One region of the Lysinibacillus sp. FSL M8-0337 genome, then DNA from elsewhere that is predicted to be linked to it. Evidence: riboswitches for the same ligand, from Rfam matches in the RefSeq annotation. Region 1 holds a riboswitch; the other holds the start of a gene.

Region 1 (8,330 bases):
ACCTATTCGCGCTATTCAAGATTTTAGTGATGATGTCAAACTATTTGTCGATGCCATTGAATTAAAACATTTTGACATGATTGGCTGGTCCACAGGCGGAGCAGTATGCATGCAGTTTGTTGCAAATTATCCAGGTTATTGTCAACGGCTGATTTTATTGGCGTCCGCTTCGACAAGGGGGTATCCATTTTATAGTGACTTCGGTACGGGCAATCCAGCCGCATTCAAAAGAGCTGCCACGTATCAAGAAGTACTGATGGATACGTCGAAAACAAAGACTGTACAAGGTTTCTACGATACAAAAAATAGCCAAGGCTTAAAGTCGATTTGGGATACAATCATTTATACCCATCGTCAGCCCGACCCTGAACACTATGATGCCTATGTAGCCGATATGCTCACACAAAGAAATTTAGCCGAAGTTTACCACGCGTTAAATACTTTTAATTTAAGTGCAGTAGATAACGAAGTTGCGAAAGGGACGAATGAAGTACAACAACTAAACATTCCGATTTTAGTGTTAAGAGGAGACCGTGACTTAGTGATTACCGAGCAAATGAATGAGGAAACAATGTGCGATTTAGCAAAGCATGCACAATTTGTTAGTTTAAAAAATTGTGGGCATTCTCCTCTAATCGATGATTTACAACAACTGCTATTTGAAATTGAAACATTTTTACAATTTGGAGGGAAAATCAATGCGCTTAAGCAATAAAGTAGCCATTATTACAGGTGCGGCAAACGGGATAGGATTTGCTGCAGCAGAACGATTCATAGAAGAAGGAGCCGTTGTATATCTTGCGGATTTTGATGACAACGCAGGGAAAATGGCAGCCAATCAACTAGGTGAAAAAGCTATATTCGTGCAGGTTAATGTAGCAGATAGAGAGAGTGTGAAAAAGCTTGTGACAACTGTGATCGAGCAAGCTGGTCGCATTGATATTTTAGTAAATAATGCAGGAATAACACGCGATGCCATGTTGTCAAAAATGACAGAGGACCAATTTCAGCAAGTACTTGATGTCAACTTGTCAGGGGTTTTCCACTGTACGCAAGAGGTTAGCGTTCATATGATAGCTGCTGGATACGGAAAAATAATTAATACCTCCTCGGTCAGTGGTGTTTATGGAAATGTAGGACAAACAAATTATGCTGCTTCAAAAGCTGCGATTGTAGGTATGACGAAAACATGGGCAAAAGAGTTAGGGCGTAAAGGCATCAATGTGAATGCGGTGGCACCTGGATTTACAGAAACTGAAATGGTCAAAAAGATGCCCGAAACGGTACTAGAAAAAATGCGTGCAATCGTGCCGCTTCAACGATTAGGTACACCTAGGGATATTGCTAATGCTTATTTATTTTTAGCATCTGAAGAGGCTTCCTATGTCCATGGTCATACACTCCATGTGGATGGCGCGATTATGATGTGATAAAGGAGGAGTTCAAGATGTTTGCAGAGCAAGCTTGGATTTTAAATCGTGCATCTTTAACACCGAATCGGCTAGCATTAGTGAACTTAGAAACAAACGAACAATGGACTTATCGGCAATTAACACTTGAAATCGCCAAATGGAGCCATTTTTTTGAAAATCAAGGATTACAGGCAGGTAGCCGAGTAGCGGTTTTTTCTCGAAATAATAGTCACTTATTTGCTATATTATTTGCTTGTGGATTACGAGGGCTGATTTATGTTCCTTTAAACTGGCGCTTAAGTACAGAGGAGTTAAATGACATTGTTGCGGATGCTACCCCTTCTTTACTTTTATATGATCAAGGAATACCCTGCCCTTTACAACTAGCAACGATGCACCCTATTCAACAAGTTCTGCCGTCAGCGACTATTGCTAGCTCGATAGAACTGGATTTAAATGAACCTTGGCTAATGATTTACACAGGTGGCACAACTGGCAAAGCAAAGGGGGTAGTGTTGTCTTTCAATTCTGTAAATTGGAATGCAATTAATACAATTATTAGTTGGGGGTTATGTGAAGATGATTGTACGTTAAACTATATGCCCATGTTTCATACGGGTGGGCTTAACGCACTATCCATTCCATTGTTAATGGCGGGGGGGACCGTTGTTATCGGTGATAAGTTTGAAGCGGAAACAGCACTCAAAGCAATTAATTTCTATAAGACAACGATTTCGCTTTTTGTCCCAACGATGTATCAAGCCATGATAACGACAAACTATTTTCACAAAAGTAGTTTTCCCACTGTCAAGGTGTTTTTATCTGGCGGCGCACCGTGCCCTCTTCCGATATATGATGCGTTTTTTAAAAAGGGACTTTTTTTTAAAGAAGGTTATGGCTTAACAGAGGCTGGACCGAACAATTTTTATATCTCACGTGAAGAAGCCTATGTCAAAAAGGGGGCAGTGGGTAAAAGTATGCAATTTAATGAGGCGAAAATTATTAATCAAGCGGGTGAAAGCTGCGCTGCCCATGAAGTAGGCGAACTGTTCGTTAGAGGCAAGCATATGTTTCAATTTTATTGGAATAATCAGCAGGAAACGGACAATACGATACGAGATGGCTGGTTAAGGACTGGTGATTTAGCGACAATGGATGAAGAAGGGTATTTTTATATCGTCGGTCGTAGGAAAGACATGATTATTAGTGGCGGGGAGAACGTCTATCCGCAAGAAGTGGAGCAATGCATACTTCGTCATCAGCTCGTAAAAGAAGCGGCAGTCATCGGAGCACCAGATAACTACTGGGGGGAAATTGTCACGGCATTTATTGTTTGCCATAATCAGTCAGATACTGTAGTAGACGAAGTAGAAAACCTATGTCGAAGCCATTTAGGACACTATAAAATCCCGAAAAAAATTATTATGATTGATGAATTACCAAAAACGATTGTTGGGAAAATTGATAAAAAAGCGCTTCAATTGCAATTAAAAAGCTCTTGAAGATTGGTAAGGTGTGTGAAATCGCCACGAAAGACTCCGAAACCGCCAATAAGAAGGGGGAAATCGCCACAAAAATCACAAAAATCGCCCGAAAAGGCAGAAAGCGTATTCGGATTGGAGCCTTGTAAGATACCCATTTGATAGGTATTGTTCGCTAACTTTCGCTTTTTTTATCTACTTTTCTCACAATGCTTCCCATTAGTCCTACATCACAGTAAAATAGAGTAGGTTAGGGGGATTCTATTTTGAAAGATCAACGCTTTAAAATTGCGCATCGTGAGGCGCTTATTGGCATTGGGCTTGTATTTGTCAACTTTGCGATTTGGTACGGCTTTGCCTATGGTCTAGGTTCGGGGGATCCAACAACGTATTCGTATGTATTGGGTTTCCCAGCTTGGTTTTTCTATAGTTGCATCGCTGGAACAGGTTTTATGATTGTATTAATCTGGCTCGTCTTAAAGCTCTTTTTTAAAGAGGTACCATTTGATGACGGGGAGGTGGATGAATAATGCATTGGCAAGTTATTTTTCCGCTTCTTGTTTTTTTAATTATTATTTTTGGGATTGGCATATGGGCGAATAAGCATGTTCGTTCATCGAATTCATTTTTACAGGAATATTTTCTTGGCGGTCGTGAAATGGGTGGCTTTATCCTAGCAATGACGATGATTGCCACTTATGGTAGTGCAAGTAGTTTTATCGGTGGACCTGGTGTTGCTTATAATAAAGGACTTGGATGGGTCTTGTTAGCGATGGCTCAACTGCCCGCAGGCTATTTTGTACTGATGATACTAGGCAAGAAATTTGCTATTATTGCTCGCCGCTATCAAGCGATTACATTAATTGATTTTTTACGTGAACGCTACAAAAGCCATGTCATTGTTATATTGTCAGCGATAAGTATTATTGTCTTTTTATTTTCTGCGATGATGGCACAATGGGTCGGGGGCGCGCGCTTAATTGAATCATTAACCGGTCTTGACTATACAGCAGCACTCTTTATTTTTGCTGTTTCAGTATTAATTTATGTGATTATCGGAGGATTCCGTGCTGTAGCGTTAACGGATACGGTTCAAGGTTCCATTATGGTGATTGGTACTGTAATTTTACTGATTGGGACAATCGTTGCCGGTGGTGGCATCGACCAAATTATGACGTCCCTTGTTGCAGAAAATCCAAACCTAGTGTCACCATTTGGTGCTGAAGGGGAACTGACACCATTGTACGTCTCAACATTTTGGATTTTAATCGGCATTGGTGTGGTAGGGCTCCCTCAAATAGCCGTCCGCGCCATGAGCTATAAAGATTCCAAAAGCATGCATTTAGCGATAATTATTGGCACAATTGCTATTGGGACAATTATGTTCGGGATGCACTTGATTGGTGTATTAGCCCGTCCAGTAATCCCTGGCATTGAAATTGGCGATAAGGTAATGCCGTTGCTTACGTTAAAAGTGTTGCCGCCGTTTTTAGCGGGCATTGTGTTAGCAGCACCGATGGCAGCGACGATGTCTACCGTGAATGCGTTGCTGATGCTAGTTAGTTCAACAGTGGTAAAGGATATTTATTTGAATTATATCAAGCCCACTGCCAATGATAGAGAAATCAAGCGTGCTAGCTTCGTGGTAACAACAGTGATTGGTTTAGCAGTCGTTGTATTTGCGTTAAATCCGCCAGATTTACTAGTTTGGCTCAATTTATTTGCATTTGGCGGCTTAGAAGCGGTCTTTATTTGGTCAGTTGTCCTAGGGTTGTATTGGCAAAAGGCCAATAAATACGGGGCGATTGCGTCCATGATTACGGGCATGACGTTATATATTATGATTGATCGCTTTTATCCGACGATATTTGGTATGCATACGGTGACTATCCCTATCGTAGCTTCATTGATTATCTTTGTTATCGTCAGTTGGCTAACAGCTCATAAATTTAAAGATGAAAAACTATTTATCTAATGATGAAAACCTCGAGTGACAACGCTTGGGGTTTTTCATTTTGCCGCTATAGTATAGAAAAACCGTTAGCATGTGCTAACGGTTTGAATCTTAATAAAATACTTTATCTAGATTATATTTTGCACGGAATGTGTTAATCGCATATGTTTCGTAAATTTCACGTTCCATTGGATCATCAATTTCATACACTTCGATTTTGAAAATTTCATCACGGTATTTTTTCATTGGTGATACATTATCTTCAAAATGCTTTTTAATACGTTGGCGAATTTTACGTGCTTTCCCTACAAATAATAGTTCATTTTTTTCGTTATAAAATAAGAAAATGCCACCTTTTTCGCGAGTGATTTTATGGAAATCAATAAAACCGTGAAAAGGCGTAATTTCTACATCCCCTGGTTTTAATACTTGCTCACGTTGACGGATTACTAAGTCTGGTTTTGGGAGTTCAATTTTAATCAAAATATTCACGTTCCTCTCTGTTACTAAAGGTATATGTTAACATAATACCTCTATGATTGCCATTACGATTTATTGGTTCCATTAATTTTCGTATATGCCTTTTGGAATTGGCACTGGCTGACAAAAATATAACTTGATAGTAGTGTTTAACAATTCATAAGCTTCCATTCGTTTAAATACAAAATATTCTATGTATTATTGAAATTCTTAATTGTTCATGATACAATTCTTTTTAATTGAATAATCTTATCAAGAGAAGCTGAGGGATTTGGCCCTATGACGCTTCAGCAACCTCTAACATTGTTAGAAAGGTGCTAATTCCACCAAAGGATTTTTCCTTTGAGAGATAAGAGTGAACGTGATAATTATCCTTCTCATTCTTGCTCTTATGGAATGAGGGGGATTTTTTAATTTTACATAGAGAGAAAAAAATAAAAGAAAAGGGGACTACAATATGCCAATTAATATTCCGAAAAACTTACCAGCTGGAGAACATTTACGTGAGGAAAAAATATTCGTCATGGAAGAAGACCGTGCCAAAACACAACAAATTCGTCCGTTAAATATTTTAATATTTAATTTAATGCCGGAAAAAGAGAAAACAGAATTACAATTACTTCGATTACTTGGTAATACGCCGTTACAAGTCAATATAACATTTTTAAATACAGCAACACACGAGTCTAAAAATGTTAGTAAATCGCATTTACAACTCTTTTATTCAACATTTAATGAGATACGTCATCGTCGCTTTGACGGGATGATCATTACGGGTGCACCAGTGGAAAAAATGGCATTTGAAGAAGTGAATTATTGGGAAGAAATCTCGGAGATAATGGATTGGTCTGCTAAGAATGTCACGTCTGTCTTGCATATCTGTTGGGGTGCACAGGCTGCCTTATATCATCATTATGGAATCGGAAAATTTGAATTACCAGAAAAGTGTTCGGGTGTATATTCACATGTGATTACGGATTTAACGGTCGATTTAGTAAGAGGATTTAGTGATTTATTTACAGCACCACATTCTAGGTACACTTCTGTTTCAATCGATGAAGTACGCAATCACCCGGAATTACGGTTACTATCTTATTCAGAAGATGCAGGCGTTTTTATCGTGCAATCAAAAGATAATAAAAATATTATGATTACTGGACATTTAGAATACGATGCGACAACATTAGCCGATGAATACAGTCGCGATGTGGCAAAAGGAATTGATATTGCAGTGCCTGTTAACTATTTCCCGCATGATGACCCATCTAAAGAACCTATTAATACATGGCGAGCACATACCCATTTATTATTCTCCAACTGGCTAAACTACTATGTTTATCAAGAAACGCCGTATGAATGGGATTTTGTTGATGAAATTGAATACCATATCTAATTGGTTGTTTACCATTTGCTTTTGTGAAGATCTAAAAAATCCAATTTCTCAATAGAGAGAAATTGGATTTTTTTTACGGTGTTTCACTTGAGTTTAATGTATTTTGGTCAGTTGCTGTTTTGCCTTTAATCTTTCGCATTTTTGCAATGACTAGTAATAATAGGGCTAACAAGACAGTGAATAAGCCTGAATACAGCGGCCAAATTTTTTGATTGTAATTATTAGAATGCACAATATTCGGATGAACAATTTGAGACAGCGCAATCATGCACATTCCTAATGGCAAAATCAATGGTCGGGGATCTTTAATATTTAGTATTTGTGCTATACCTATTGCAGATGCATAAAAATAGAGAAAAGTTCGAATATAGATGGAGATAATCCACATGACAGCCATAACAACTTCAACACGTTGAAAAAAATTGCCTATAGAAATCCGTTGAGCCAGTGCATAGCTAGGAAATGTCTCAATGGAAGTATTCGTTGGGCCAATAACGAGTGTTGATAGGGCTATAATGATTATTAAGACAATTCCTCCGCAAATCGTGCCGAAATAAAATCCCTTTTGTGCGGCTTTCGAGATATTGACAGCAGAGGGGAAAATCATAAGTAACATAACGAGCGGGAATGAAAAAATACTCATAAATTTAAGGATACCCGTAATTAATGATGGTGTCTTTGTTTCAAAAACGGGTTGAATATTTTCGATATTAATTTGTGGCGAAATACAAACAAGAAATACAAGAAATATAAATAAAAATATGGGAAATAGTATTTCTGCAGACCGTGCAAACACTTCAATGCCTAGAAACGATGCAAAAACAAGAATAATGGTAAATAATACAGCAAAGGACAAAGTAGGTGTCTCGGGCATTACTTCTGTTTGCATAAAGATGCCAATAAAGTATAATAATTCACTAGCCGAAAAAAATGCGAGAGTGATAAACCCTAGAGAGGTCAAAGTTCCAAGAAATTTACCTAAAATTTTTCCATTTGCTTCAACAAACGTGAGATGCGGTGTTTGATTTCCAAGGCTTGTATACAATTTTACGATTAAAAAGCTTAATAAGACGCCAATAGTTGCGCCAATCCATGCATCTTGATGAAGCTGCTTCGTAATGCTCGCTGGCACAATTAATATGGCCGTCCCAATAGAATGGAGAAAGGTAATGATTGTGAATTGTCTTGCACTAAGTAATTGTTTTTCCATGATGCACTACCCTTTCTGTCATTCTTATTGAAAAAATGATAATAATATTTTTCTAATAGGTGTAAAGATAAACGTAATGAAATTGAATGGGCTAGGGATATTTATTTTTAAACCAATGGCGATATTTAATGTTGCGCCTATAAACAATAAAATAGAAAAGGCGAATATTGTTTTTTTTTCGCCTTTTTTCAATAATGGAGGAATCATAATATAGGCAATAATCAACGAAATAAGTATGACGGTAATGCTAATAAACATCGTGGGTTACTCCTTTGAATTGTACAATAATGAGTTTTGAATTGTTCCTAATCCTTGGGTTGTGACCTGCACATCTATCGTAACTGGGACAGTAGGATAAATTGTTGACCATTCCTTATGAATCTTTTCCCACTTTTGCGGA
Region 2 (8,330 bases), 1.3 Mb from region 1:
TTTTACTGAGATGACAGACATAAAAGGAAACTCGTCCTTCATTTCATCTCTACCTTCGACACTACGTGATAACTTGTCGAAAGTAATATCATGTGTCATCTTAACACTTGCCGTCAAAGCACTTAAGCTCGTTAATGCATTCGATAATTTTCCAGGCTGTAAGTTCAATTGCAGCCAAGGTGAGGTCAAGACAATTCCTGCACATTCATATTTTCTCTTATGCATTGTATGCAGTATTAACGTTGCTCCTAGTCCATGCCCTATTAAAAATACTGGCAAATTATATGAAAAGGCATTTTCAATTAAATGCCTAGTATACTTGTTGTATTCTTTAAAGTCCTCATCATGGACACGTGATAGTTTCGCATTTGCCCCATGATTCGGTAAATCGCCCATGACTACGTGGAAGCCTTCCATTCTAAGTTTTTCAATCAGCCATGCGTACCAACGGTGGTTTTCATATGCACCGTGAACAATAGCAATCACAGCCTTCGCTTGTCCATCAGCTTCCCATTTCCACATTCACATAGTCCTCCTAAATAATTAGTTACACAATAATTATAACGAAATATTCGTACCATTATAAAATTATATTTGCATAAAATTGCGTATTTGATACGATAATACTACATCAAAGAAAGAAAAGAGGCGATTAGCATGATTTATCCTTTTAAAGACAAAACACCTACAATCGATCCATCAGTTTTTATTGCTGACTATGCAACCGTTACTGGAGACGTAACGATTGGAGCAGAGACAACAATATGGTTTAATACAGTGATTCGAGGCGATGTATCCCCTACAATTATTGGTAAACGAGTAAGCATCCAAGATCTTTGTTGTCTACATCAAAGTCCAAAATATCCATTAATAATCGAAGATGAAGTAACAGTTGGACACCAAGTAACCTTACATAGCTGTACAATTCGAAAAAATGCCTTAATTGGTATGGGATCAATTGTGTTAGATGGGGCAGAGATAGGAGAAGGTGCATTTATCGGTGCGGGTAGTCTTGTCCCTCCAGGTAAAGTCATACCTCCCAATTGTTTAGCATTAGGACGTCCAGCGAAAGTTGTACGTGAATTAAATGCTGAAGATAAAGAAGATATGGAACGTATCGTTAGAGAATACGCGGAAAAAGGACAATATTACAAATCTCTTCAAAAATAATGGTTGCTCAATTCGGGCACATTGCCCCATAGTTGTAGGTGTTTAAATACGAAACAACTCTTTATGAAATAAATTCGCAATTTTCTTCCAACCGCCTACAGTACATCTTGTATGCTAGACGTACGGGAAGAAAGCGAATTTTTTCAATCACTTACGTAAAGTGCGCTTAAGTCTTTCACTTGATTAGAGAGCACTAGTTGCCTTCACAATTTAAATAGAAGGTGCATTTCTCCCCGACCTAGTAGCAGTAAGAAGAAATGCGAAAGGCAAGATAAAAAGGGGCCACTAGCTAGCCCCTTTCAATAAAACATTTACGTTTGTTCATTACCAAATCGAATGTTCTTGATAAAACAAATTATAAACTCGCTTTTTCTCTTAGTGCATCTGCCTTGTCCGTATTTTCCCAAGGTACATTTAAATCTGTCCGGCCAAAGTGACCGTATGCAGCCGTTTGTTTATAAATTGGACGACGTAAATCAAGCATTTTAATGATGCCTGCTGGACGTAGATCGAAAAGTTCGCGAACCCATTTTACGATTTCACTTTCACTTACTCGTCCTGTACCAAACGTATCAACGGCAATCGATACCGGCTGCGCTACACCGATAGCATAAGCAAGCTGTACTTCTGCACGTTCTGCTAAACCAGCTGCAACAATATTTTTCGCTACATAACGAGCTGCATAGGCTGCTGAACGGTCCACTTTCGTAGCATCCTTACCAGAGAATGCACCACCACCATGACGTGCATAACCACCGTATGTATCAACGATGATTTTACGACCAGTAAGTCCAGCATCTCCTTTTGGACCACCAATAACAAAACGACCAGTTGGGTTGATGAAGTATTTAGTCTGTGCATCTAATAACTCACTAGGAACTACTGGAGCAATTACTAATGCTTTTAAATCTGCTTGAATTTGTTCAAGTGTTGCTTCTTCATCATGCTGAGTTGAAATAACGATCGTATCAACACGAACAGGGACATTGTTTTCATCATACTCAATTGTTACTTGCGTTTTACCATCTGGACGTAAATATGCTAATTCACCTGATTTACGTACTTCTGTTAAACGACGAGCCAATTTATGCGCTAAACTAATTGGTAAAGGCATTAATTCAGGTGTTTCATTACATGCATAACCGAACATTAATCCTTGGTCACCTGCACCAATCGCTTCAATATCCGCATCTGTCATTGAACCTTCACGTGCTTCTAATGCTTGGTCTACACCTTGGGCAATATCAGGTGATTGCTCTCCGATTGCGACTAGTACAGCTAAGTTTTCAGCATCAAAGCCATACTTGCCTCGTGTATAGCCGATTTCTGCTACTGTATCACGCACAATGCCTTTAATATCTACATAAGTAGAAGTAGTAATTTCTCCTGCTACTAATACTAAGCCTGTTGTGACTGTTGTTTCACACGCTACACGGGCATTAGGATCTTCTGTTAAAATGGCATCTAAAATAGCATCCGAGATTTGATCACAAATTTTATCTGGATGTCCTTCTGTTACACTCTCTGATGTAAACAATCGACGGTTTGTCATTTGGTTTTCCTCCTATTACTCTTACAAATAGTATTTGCGAAATTAATACGGTACTCATTACCCATGTCAAGTCCGCTCCTAAAGGATTGAACTCTCAAGCCGTTGTTGCTTTTAACATGAGGATTTCGAAAGATCCGTCATTATAATAAGGAAAGAATTGCACATACTTACCTTTACATTCATTTTAAAAATAAAAAAAATCCTTTTCTCACGTGTACTTAACATGAGGAAAGGAATAATGACTGCGTAACCTTTCACTCTTATCGTTCAAGGGGTATCCCCTTGCATCAGGTTGGCACCAACGCATGTCGTGAAATAGTTCATGCAGGTTGCCGGGTTTCACAGGGCCTGACCCTCCACCAGCTCGGGATAAGAGTATCCGTTCAATTCCTCATCTTACGGAAAAGGTAGAACAATGTCAATTATTTTATGTCGTTTTGTTGAAAAGTATTTAAAACTCGAAAATAATTTTTGAATTAGTATAGATTATTAAAGCAATTGTGTTATACTATTTTTGAAATTAAGAAAAACTCCCTCAAACTCAAGGGAATACTATAAAAAAGGATGGTATTTAATCGATGAATTCAGTAGAAATTGCAAACGAACTGAAGGAATTATTAAACGGCGGGAACATTAACGTTCAACTTTCAGTACCACAATTAGCTGAAAAAGCTACATCTCGTGGTGAGGCAATGTTAACAGTAGATGGCGCAGTTCGTGCAGAAACTGGCAAATACACTGGTCGTTCACCTAAAGATAAATATACGGTAGAAGAAGAAAGCACAAAAGATAAAATTGACTGGGGTAAAGTAAACCAACCAATTTCTTCTGAAGTGTTCGATAACTTATATGTAAAAGTAGTTAAATACTTAAAAGAACGTGACGAATTATTTGTATTTAAAGGTTTTGCTGGTGCTGACAAAGATTCACAATTAAGTATTCAAGTAATCAATGAATATGCTTGGCACAATCTTTTCGCCCATCAATTATTTATCCGTCCAACTGAAGAAGAATTAGCTTCTCACGTTGCTGATTTCACAATTATTTCAGCTCCTAACTTTAAAGCAGATCCAGCTGTTGATGGTACAGCTTCTGAAACATTCATCATTGTATCACTTGAAAAGAAAATCATCCTAATCGGTGGTACTGAATATGCTGGTGAAATTAAAAAATCGATTTTCGGTATTATGAACTACCTATTACCGCAACAAGGTATCCTATCAATGCACTGTTCAGCAAACGTTGGAGAAGCTGGTGATGTAGCATTATTCTTCGGTTTATCTGGTACTGGTAAAACGACTTTATCGGCTGATCCTGACCGCAAATTAATCGGTGACGATGAGCACGGTTGGTCTGACAACGGCGTATTTAACATTGAGGGCGGTTGCTACGCAAAAACAATTAACCTTTCTGCTGAAAAAGAACCTGAAATCTACAACGCAATCCGCTTCGGTTCTGTACTAGAGAACGTAGCTGTAGATCCTGAAACTCGTGTTTGCGATTACGATGATGGTTCATTAACAGAAAATACACGTGTTGCTTATCCAATCCAATATATCGAAAATATCGTTGATCCATCTGTTGCAGGTCACCCAAAAACAATCGTCTTCTTAACTGCTGATGCATTTGGTGTTTTACCTCCAATCAGTAAATTAACAAAAGAACAAGCAATGTATCACTTCCTAAGTGGTTTCACATCTAAACTTGCAGGTACTGAACGTGGTGTAACAGAGCCAGAACCAGTATTCTCTACATGTTTCGGTTCTCCATTCCTTCCACTTCCAGCAACTGTGTATGCAGAAATGTTAGGTCAAAAAATCGATGAGCATGGCGCACAAGTATTCCTTGTAAACACTGGTTGGACTGGTGGCGAATATGGTACAGGTAGCCGTATGAAGCTTTCTTATACTCGTTCAATGGTACGTGCTGCTATCGACGGAAAACTAAACAATGTTGAAACAATTCAAGACGCTGTATTTGGCTTAAACATCCCTACAGCAGTTGAAGGTGTACCATCAGAAGTACTGAACCCACGCGATGCTTGGTCAGACAAAGCTGCTTACGATGTGAAAGCTGCTGAACTTGCTGGTCTATTCAACGACAACTTCAAGAAATTCTCAAATGTTTCTGAAGCAATCACTAAACTTGGTGGTCCATTAAAATAATGCATACAAAAAGGGAACGATGTATTCGTTCCCTTTTTTTAGTGTCTTTTTTTAGTGCCAGGCACTCAAACAATTTTCACTGTTTCTTCATCCACTCGCATAATGCACGAACCATTTCACGATTTTGTGCTGGTGGATATTGGTGGGCAAAACGTTGATCATACCAAGTTTCATACACCTTATTGGCATCTTCTAAGTAAAATGCTAACTGCCTTGCATGCTCAATATCTACATTTTCATCCCGATAGCCGTGGATAATTAGCACTGGGGCTGTAATCTTTTCGACTTGAAATAAAGGTGTGCGTGCATCATAGGCTTCTGGTACACGGTTAGGGGTCCCACCAATAATCCGTTTCATCATACGACGCATATCGGTTCTCTCCCAGTATGTAGCAGTGGCATCCGAAACGCCTGCCCAAGTCACAACGGATGTAATATCCTTTCTTAAAATGGCCGTCCAAAGCGCCATAATACCTCCACGTGAAAATCCAAACACATGGATATGATCATTGCAAAATTGTTTTAGTACATCTACCCCATGCACTGCATCAAAACGATCTTGACCTGCAAACTCATCACGACCTTCTCCACCTCTATTCCCTCGATAATAAGGAGCAAAAACGATAAAACCTTGGGCTGCAAATTGTGCAACACGTGCTGGTCTTACCATGCCGATACTTTGCATACCTCCACGCAAATATAAAAAACCGTCATATGTACCTTCTGCTTTAGGCTCTGCTAGCAAGCCTTTGACACGCAATCCAAGGGATAGATACGTAATTTCTGTTAATCGAATAGCTGGATTCGGTGAAGGATATGGACGTTTTTCAACTATTTCACCATTGATTGTCAAAACGCTTCAGCTCCTCTAGCATTTTTTGCATGCCTTCATCTTTCATATGGAAGCTTAAATTTGGATGGCTTGCAAACTCTTCATCAGTTAACCAGACCATACCCGAAGTTTCCAAATCAAAATTTATCTTCTCCTGACTGACAAATTCCGCAGTGAAGACTGTTTTACAAAACAATAGTTCGCCGTGAACAGCATATTCTGCAAACCATTGAAGATTTTTCACATGCACACCCGTCTCTTCAAATACTTCCCGAATGGCAGCTTGCTCTAATGTTTCGCCTGATTCTACCTTCCCTCCTGGCACTTCCACGCCACGACGCTTATGAATCGTACATAGCCATTTCTGTTTATGTTTTAAAAAAACAAGGACATGCTTTGGTTCAACTTGAAACTCCCCTCTTGTAAAGCTTAAATCCACTTGAAATCCATTCAAATCTTGAAATGAAAACATGCCATTCAACTCCTCGTATTATATTGTCACGAATGTATTCATTATGTTATTCGTCTTATTATTTCATGTACTGTGAGGAATCAATCACAAGAAAATAGTGGCATTCGTCATTCGTCATATTGATAAATCTATGCGCTGTATCTGCTTCAAAAAAAAGAGAATCGCCTGCTTCTAATTCTTCAGAAAAAGCACCATGCCCCAATTCAACTCGTAACTTTCCGCTTTTAACAAAAATATACTCTTTTACGCCTGCTTTATGCGCGGGAAATATGCCTGATTCTTTGTTTGGTGGAATAATATTTAACACAAACTCAATACCTCGTGATGGAACGGAAGGTGATAATAAATGTCGTTGAAAACCTGATTTTTCATCAACATAAATGGGTCGTTCATCTTTTCTTATGACGACAACCTCCCTTTTTTCCTGCTGATCTAATAAAGCTGAAAGTGTTGTATTTAAAGCTTCTGCAATTTGACAAGCTACTTGTATTGTTGGATTTTTTTCCTCTCTTTCAATTTGAGATAGCATTGAGGCACTCACATTACTTGCGGCTGAAAGCTCCTGTAATGTCATTTTATTTTTCTTCCTCATTACATTTACTTGCTTTCCAAATCCCATGAATAAAGCTCCTTTCACTACTTTGTTCGCCTACTATTATTTTTACTATAGTGAAATGTAATTAAAAACTTATCTTCGTTAGCCCTTCTACTATGATATTGTACATTATCAATCACAATCAACCAACCTAGAAGATGTTTGAATCATTTCATGCAAGATAAGATATTTACACTTTAGTAAAAATAAAATATACTATAGTGAATAACCAAGTATAGGAGTGTTGTTTTATGTTAAAAGTCGTATTAGCACTATTCCCTCTTGTTAGTATTTTATTTATGATTTTTATTTTAAAGAAATCTTCTATTTTCACTGGCATTTTTGCTTGCCTACTTACAACAGTGATTGCTACTTCTCCTGTTTTTCACCTAAACATCGCATTACTGCCTAAACCTTTTATCAACAGTTTTCTTATAACATTGCCAGTTACCTATGTTTTATTTTTTGGAATATTATTATATCATCTAATGGAAAAATCAGGGTCCATCCAAAAAATAGCTTCTTCTATTGCCACCTCTACTGATAATCGGATTGACCAAGTATTATTATTGGCCTTGGGGCTCTCTCCTTTAATTGAATCCGTTAGCGGCTTTGGTCTAGCGGTCATTGTTATTGCACCTATTTTAATGGCTCTAGGTTTCAATTCCTTACAATCTTCCTTCATTGCATTAATTAGTTTATGTATCATACCTTGGGGCACGTTAGCAATGGGGACAATTATTGGTGCATCATTAGGAAACATTCCTTTAGAGGATTTAGGTGTTGGAAGCGCTATGATGTGCATTCCTATTTATATCTACTTTGCCTTCTTAGTTACATACATAGGCGTCGGAAAAGAAGCAATGCAAAAGAAAAAATGGCGGATACTATCGATGGGGTTAGTTTTAGGTTTAAGCGTGTGGATTTGTAATCGTTTCATCAGTGTAGAACTTGCCGGAGTAGTGGGCTCTTTAACGGTGATGGCGGCTATTTTTATTATGATTTCTTTGCAAAATAGAAACAAACAATATTATTCTAATATCTTTTTAAAAAATATTTCTCCTTATTTATTGTTAATCGCTCTATTAATCGCATCAAGAACTATTAATCCGATTAAAGATTTTTTAACGAGCCTGCTTACCGTAACGATTGCGTCTTATCAATTCCAATTATCGCTTCTTTATTCGCCTGGATTTTTTCTCTTTATAGTTTGTCTCTTTACTTGTACGCTCTTTCGTTTAAATAAGGCATCCATTTTCGATAGTATCAAATTAACAATCAATAAATGTTATCCTGTATTGCTAACAACTTTTTTATATATTGTGGTTTCCGAAATGATGGCAGAGGCCGAGATGATTCAGCTACTATCCGTAACTGCTGCAAACACATTTGGTTCATACTTTGTATTCATAACACCTTTAATTGGCGCAACAGGTGGCTTTTTAACTGGCAGTAATACTGCGTCCAATACTATGTTTATTCGACTACAAACAGAAACTGCTACGCACATAGGTCTGTCACCTACTATACTTGCTTGCATTCAA

The links. Region 1 has a riboswitch for S-adenosylmethionine ahead of metA (homoserine O-succinyltransferase). Riboswitches for the same ligand answer to the same signal wherever they lie in the genome.
Region 2: another riboswitch for S-adenosylmethionine. It lies ahead of metK (methionine adenosyltransferase); the one in region 1 lies ahead of metA (homoserine O-succinyltransferase).

Annotation. Positions count from the first base shown of each region.
Region 1 is NZ_CP151996.1:2,151,569-2,159,898, forward strand. It holds gene MKY08_RS10205 (alpha/beta hydrolase) at 1-715, shown strand, start outside; gene fabG (3-oxoacyl-ACP reductase FabG) at 699-1,430, shown strand; gene MKY08_RS10215 (AMP-binding protein) at 1,448-2,914, shown strand; gene MKY08_RS10220 (YhdT family protein) at 3,160-3,423, shown strand; gene panF (sodium/pantothenate symporter) at 3,423-4,868, shown strand; gene MKY08_RS10230 (nucleotide excision repair endonuclease) at 4,959-5,330, opposite strand; SAM riboswitch class I at 5,574-5,683, shown strand; gene metA (homoserine O-succinyltransferase) at 5,785-6,720, shown strand; gene MKY08_RS10240 (endospore germination permease) at 6,794-7,930, opposite strand; gene MKY08_RS10245 (hypothetical protein) at 7,955-8,188, opposite strand; gene MKY08_RS10250 (Ger(x)C family spore germination protein) at 8,195-8,330, opposite strand, start outside.
Region 2 is NZ_CP151996.1:3,469,667-3,477,996, forward strand. It holds gene MKY08_RS16720 (alpha/beta hydrolase) at 1-522, opposite strand, end outside; gene MKY08_RS16725 (gamma carbonic anhydrase family protein) at 658-1,170, shown strand; gene metK (methionine adenosyltransferase) at 1,526-2,722, opposite strand; SAM riboswitch class I at 2,980-3,098, opposite strand; gene pckA (phosphoenolpyruvate carboxykinase (ATP)) at 3,301-4,887, shown strand; gene MKY08_RS16740 (prolyl oligopeptidase family serine peptidase) at 4,964-5,740, opposite strand; gene MKY08_RS16745 (NUDIX domain-containing protein) at 5,724-6,191, opposite strand; gene MKY08_RS16750 (XRE family transcriptional regulator) at 6,250-6,810, opposite strand; gene MKY08_RS16755 (L-lactate permease) at 7,038-8,330, shown strand, end outside.